Regions from separate parts of the Psychrobacillus sp. MER TA 171 genome, predicted to be linked through region 1. Evidence: riboswitches for the same ligand, from Rfam matches in the RefSeq annotation. Region 1 holds a riboswitch; the other holds the start of a gene.

Evidence for each region. A riboswitch is a leader RNA that binds a small molecule or an ion and turns the genes downstream of it on or off. The one in region 1 is predicted to bind S-adenosylmethionine.
Region 2: another riboswitch for S-adenosylmethionine. It lies ahead of M3627_RS09455 (O-acetylhomoserine aminocarboxypropyltransferase/cysteine synthase family protein); the one in region 1 lies ahead of metK (methionine adenosyltransferase).

Annotation. Positions count from the first base shown of each region.
Region 1 is NZ_JAMAWN010000017.1:68,065-71,223, forward strand. Features, by position in the region: gene M3627_RS14955 (gamma carbonic anhydrase) at 1-157, shown strand, start outside; gene metK (methionine adenosyltransferase) at 370-1,566, opposite strand; SAM riboswitch class I at 1,758-1,875, opposite strand; gene pckA (phosphoenolpyruvate carboxykinase (ATP)) at 2,094-3,159, shown strand, end outside.
Region 2 is NZ_JAMAWN010000008.1:51,327-54,485, forward strand. Features, by position in the region: gene M3627_RS09450 (homoserine dehydrogenase) at 1-95, opposite strand, end outside; gene M3627_RS09455 (O-acetylhomoserine aminocarboxypropyltransferase/cysteine synthase family protein) at 220-1,512, opposite strand; SAM riboswitch class I at 1,634-1,750, opposite strand; gene M3627_RS09460 (glycerol-3-phosphate acyltransferase) at 1,895-2,536, shown strand; gene M3627_RS09465 (YdcF family protein) at 2,555-3,142, shown strand.

The DNA of each region.
Region 1 (3,159 bases):
TCCCCAAGGCAAAAAAATTCCACCTAATACGCTTGCTTTTGGAAGTCCAGCAAAGGTTATACGAGAATTAAATGAGGAAGATAAAAAAGATGTCCAACGAATTATTCATGAGTATGCGGAAAAAGGACAATACTATAAATCAGTAAAACCAATTTAAAAATGTTTAAGAAACTAAAGTATTCTTATATTTTATATAATTTATACTCATTAATCCATTAAGAGTAAACGCACCCAATTATTAATCTCCTTTAAATACACTTAGTTCTCAGATCATCTGTATAAAAGTATAAAAAGAACAGAAGGTATTAAGAGATCAATCTCTTAATACCTTCTGTTTTTATAAGAGGCATTCTGTAATAGAAGACTCTTTTATAGACCAGCCTTTTGCTTTAATAGCTCTGCTTTGTCTGTTCTTTCCCATGGTGCATCAATATCTGTACGTCCAAAATGTCCGTAAGCAGCAGTTTGCTTGTAGATTGGGCGACGAAGGTCTAACATTTTAATAATGCCAGCTGGGCGAAGGTCAAATAGCTCACGGATATAAGTTACCAAATCTGCTTCGGATACTTTACCTGTTTCAAATGTATCAATAGCAATTGATACAGGCTGTGCTACACCGATTGCATAAGCAAGCTGTACCTCACAACGATCAGCAAGACCAGCTGCAACAATATTCTTTGCCACATAACGAGCTGCATAAGCTGCAGAACGGTCTACTTTTGTTGGATCCTTACCAGAGAAAGCTCCTCCTCCATGACGAGCATACCCACCGTAAGTATCTACGATAATTTTACGACCTGTCAAACCTGCATCCCCTTGCGGACCACCGATAACAAAGCGACCAGTCGGGTTGATAAAGTACTTTGTTTCGTCTGTTATTAAATTAGTAGGAACTACTGGTTTAATCACATGCTCTTTTAAATCTTTTTGAATTTGTTCTAACGTTACTTCCGGATGATGCTGTGTGGAAATAACAATCGTATCGATATGAACTGGATTGTTATTTTCGTCATATTCTACTGTTACTTGTGTTTTACCATCTGGTCGTAAGTAATCTAATGTTTCGTCTTTACGAACCTCAGCTAATCGGCGAGCTAATTTGTGGGCTAGGCTAATTGGAAGTGGCATAAGCTCTGGTGTTTCATTACAAGCATAGCCAAACATTAAACCTTGGTCCCCAGCTCCGATTGCTTCAATATCAGAATCAGACATCGAACCTTCTCGAGCTTCTAGTGCTTGGTCAACTCCCATAGCGATATCAACCGATTGCTCATCGATAGCTGTAAGAACTGCTGACGTTTCTGAGTCAAAACCATATTTAGCTCGCGTATATCCAATTTCTTGAATAGTAGCTCGCACTACTTTTGGAATGTCTACATAAGTAGAGGTTGTGATTTCTCCAGCAACTAAAACCAAACCTGTAGTAACTGTTGTTTCACAAGCTACACGAGCGTTTGGATCTTCCGTTAAAATCGCATCTAAGATAGCATCTGATATTTGGTCACAAATTTTATCTGGATGACCTTCTGTTACTGATTCCGATGTAAATAATCGTCTTTGTGTCAAAAAAATTCCCTCCTATGTCCTGCGAGATTTCTCTCAGGAATTGATACGGTACTCATTCCCATGTCAAGCCTATAGTAAACTTGAAGCCGTTTCGGACTTGGCACACAAGGATTTAGGGCGATGTAATATAAAAAAACCTCTCACTCACGTAGTTACATGAGGAAAGGGATTAATATCATAAACACCTTTCACTCTTATCAATCAAGGAATTTCACCTTGTATCAGGTTTGGCACCTTTGTAACGTAAGTATAATTACAGGTTGCCGGGTTTCATAGGGCCTGAACCCCTCCACACGCTCGGAATAAGAGTATCCGTTCAATTCACCATCATACGTATATTAGCAAAATAAGTCAACAGGTAAATTTGTTATTTATTCACAATTACTAAAAAAAATCATTTTTTGAGCTTTAATTAGTGTAGACTATTTAGTTTAATGTGTTATACTATTTCACATATCAACGAAAAATCCTCTTTATGATGTTTCCGTGAAGAGCTAAAAACTTTAAATAAAGGATGGTAATACTATATGAATTCAATCGATACTGTGAGCGAACTGAACGAATTGTTAGCTGGTAACAACATTAGCCTGCAATTATCAGTACCACAATTAGTGGAAAAAGCTACGTCAAGAGGAGAAGCAGTACTAACTTCCACTGGAGCTGTTAAAGCAGAGACGGGCAAATATACAGGACGTTCTCCAAAAGACAAGTATATTGTTGATGAACCTATCTCAAAAGACAAAATCGATTGGGGATCTGTAAACCAACCTATCTCATCTTCGCACTTTGAAGCATTATATTCAAAGGTTATGAACTATTTAAAGGAAAAAAATGAACTATTCGTCTTTAAAGGATACGCTGGTGCAGACAAGGATTCACGTTTAAGCATTCAAGTAATCAACGAATACGCGTGGCATAACCTGTTTGCTCACCAATTATTCATTCGTCCTTCTGAAGAGGAGTTAATATCTCATAAAGCAGACTTCACTGTCATTAGTGCTCCGAACTTCAAAGCAAATCCTGCTGTTGACGGAACTAATTCAGAAACTTTTATCATTGTATCTATGGAAAAACGCATCGTTTTAATCGGTGGTACGGAATACGCAGGAGAAATGAAAAAGTCTATATTCTCTATTATGAACTATTTATTGCCTGAACAAAATATTTTGCCAATGCACTGCTCTGCTAACGTTGGAGAAAAAGGCGATGTAACATTATTCTTCGGTCTATCAGGTACTGGAAAAACTACATTATCTGCTGATGCTGGAAGAAAACTAATCGGTGATGATGAGCACGGCTGGTCTGATAATGGCGTATTTAATATCGAAGGCGGCTGCTATGCAAAATGTATCGACCTAACAAGAGAAAATGAACCACAAATTTTTGACGCTATCAAATTTGGTACTGTTTTAGAAAACGTAGTTGTAGACCCTACTACTCGTACTGCTGATTATACTGATAGCTCTTTAACTGAAAATACTCGTGCAGCTTATCCAATTCAATATATAGATAATATTGTGGATCCATCTGTTGCTGGTCACCCAAATACAATCATCTTCTTAACTGCAGATGCATTTGGAGTATTACCTCCAA
Region 2 (3,159 bases), on a different contig from region 1:
GATTTTTTTAAGTCTTCTCTTTTTTCATTTACGATGTGATAAATCCCTTGGCCGACTGTTCCAAACCCTAAAATCGCTGCTTTTATTTTTGCCATGCTGTCTCCTCCAAAATGAATCTGTACAATTGAATATAAATAATCGCACTTGTGTAATATTTCAATAAATTTATTGACTATTTTACATATTGTAGACTATTTTTATTCATTATACAATAGGATTCTATCTAGAGAGGACATTTGTTTTTCTCAAAAGTACTTTTTCGAGTGCATTTTGTAAGTCTTCAACTGCCTCCAAGCCAACAGACAAGCGGATTAGATCCTCTGTAACACCTGATTTTACTAAATCCTCGGGAGTAAGCTGTTGGTGAGTAGTAGAAGCTGGGTGGATAATTAAGGATTTTGCGTCTCCTACATTAGCAACATGAGACCAAATTTCAATATTATCAATAATTTGTCTACCTGCTTCTCTGCCTCCCTTCACTCCAAATGTCAGAATAGAACCGAAGCCATTTTTTAAATACTTTTTAGCCAGCTCGTGCGTTGGATGGTTTTCAAGCCCTAAGTAGTTAACCCATGACACTTCCTCATTTGCATTTAAGTACTCTGCAATCTTCTGTGCATTTTCGTTATGTTTTGGCACTCTTAAGTGAAGTGTTTCTAGTCCTTGAAGAAAGGAAAATGCTGCCTCTGGGCTAAGAGTAGGACCAAAATCCCGAAGCAACTGAACTCTTAGCTTAATTGCAAATGCCACATTTGGTACGTCGATTCCATAACGTAGCCCATGATAAGTAACATCAGGCTCTGTAAATCCCGGAAATTTATCGGAGTTCCAATTGAAATTCCCTCCATCTACTACTACACCACCAATTGTTGTCCCATGTCCTCCAATCCACTTCGTTGCAGAATGTATAACAATGTTAGCTCCATACTCTATAGGATTTGAACCAAAAGGTGTAGCAAATGTGTTATCTACTAATAATGGAACTCCTACTTCATTGGAAATTTTTGAAACAGCTTCTACGTCTAGAACATTTAAGCTTGGATTTCCAATGATTTCTGCAAAGAAGCCTTTCGTTTTCTCTGTAACAGCTTTACGGAAATTTTCTGGGTCAGAGGAATCTACGAATTTTACTGTAATCCCATAACGTGGGAGTGTATGTGCAAATAGATTAAAAGTTCCTCCGTATAAATTTTCAGCAGCTATAATTTCATCTCCAGCTCCAGCAATGTTCAAAATAGAAAATGCTATGGCTGCTGCTCCTGAGGAAAGTGCTACTGCTGCTGTTCCTCCTTCCAGTAATGCAATTCTTTGTTCAAAAACATCTACTGTTGGGTTTGTGATTCTGGAATAGATATTACCAGTCTCTTTCAAGGCAAATAGATTTTGTGCATGCTCAGTGTTTTGAAATACATATGAGGTTGTTTTGTAAATAGGTACTGCTCTAGATCCTGTCACTGGATCAGGCGTTTGTCCACCGTGTAATAGAAGTGTTTCTTTTTGAAGATTAGTCATTTGAATTCCTCCGATTTAGTAGATTAGATGGATGCTGGAGGCCAGAGAGGATTATAGAACAGACAACTATAAAAACCCCTCTTCAATTAAGAAGAGGGGTCAAATTGATGACATGTTCCTCCTCTTATCTTCCAAATTCTATTAAAGAATTTGTAGGATTTAGCACCTTTCCAAGTTATAGAACTTGGTGGTTGCCGGACTTCTTAGGGCCTATTCCCTCAGTCACTCTTGATAAGAGTATTTGATTAGTATTCCATCTTGTTACACAGTATAAGTCTCCATATATTTAGATGTCAAGTCATTTTATAAAAATTCTGAAACTTCTTCTTTTTTTAATCGTTTAATATAATAGATAGAATAATTTTATAAGGGGTGTCATAGAATGGTTGTTTGGATTGTTAGCATTCTCCTAACAGGCTACATTATTGGTTCGCTACATGGATCTAAACTCGCTCAATGGATGAGTGGAGTTAATATAAAAAAAGAAGGCCTAAATAATTCCGGAGCATCCAATGCTACTGTCGTACTTGGCTGGAAGTATGGTGTTTTAGTGGGAGTCATAGATATATTAAAGGGTGCCATTATGATTATTGGTGTACGTGTACTTTCTGAGCAGTGGAGCTTGTTTAGTTCATCAGAGCTGGATCTACTTCTTTATCTAGCTGGTGCCGCGGTTATTTTAGGACACAACTTTCCAGTTTTCACAAAATTTAAAGGTGGGAAAGGCACAGCCTCCATCATCGGGGTTTTACTTGCATTACATTGGCCGGTAGGACTGGCTGGATTGCTTATATTAATCTGCGTTACACTTTTAACAGATTATTTGTTGATTGGGGTTTTGTTTTTTTACCTCATATTTTTAGGAGCCTCTGTCTGGACAGCAGATGGAACAGGACCAATCTTAATAGCAGGCTTCCTATTTTTAATGGCTTCCTTCTTACACATAGAGAATGTCCAACGATTAATACGGAACGAGGAAACAAAAATTTCCTCTGTTATAAAGAAAAAGAAGCCTTCGGTTTAAAGGAAAAGAGTGAGTTAAATGAGCAAAAAAAAGAGGTGGATTGTGGTCATTCCATTCATAATAATCGCATCGAGCGGATTAGGTATGTGGATGCTTACAAGTAAATGGCTCGAGGATGGGTTAAAGCCTAAGGCCGACGGTTCCAATGAGTATGCCATTGTGTTAGGGGCCAAGGTCAAAAAAGGGCACATCCCTTCTCTAGCACTTCTTTATCGTTTGGAAGCAGCACTAGATTATGCTGAAAAATACCCATCTGTAAAACTTGTTGTTACTGGAGGACAGGGACAAGATGAGGATATAGAAGAAGCTATAGTCATGAAGAACTATCTCGTAGAGAATGGAATTATGGAGAGTCGAATCATAGTAGAAGATCAATCTACCTCTACGTATGAAAACCTTTTATACTCTCAACAGCTTCTCCCTGACAGCGTTACCTCTGTCACAATTATTACGAGCGATTTCCATTTACAGCGAGCAAAAATTATAGCTGAGGGAATAGGATGGGACGCAGACGTGGTAGCAGCTAGGACACCACAAATTTCAGAGGCAAAACTACGTTTGCGCGAAAGAGCGGCCTTGCTAAAAACCTTTGTTTCCGGAGAATAACAAGGGAGGGATAAAAA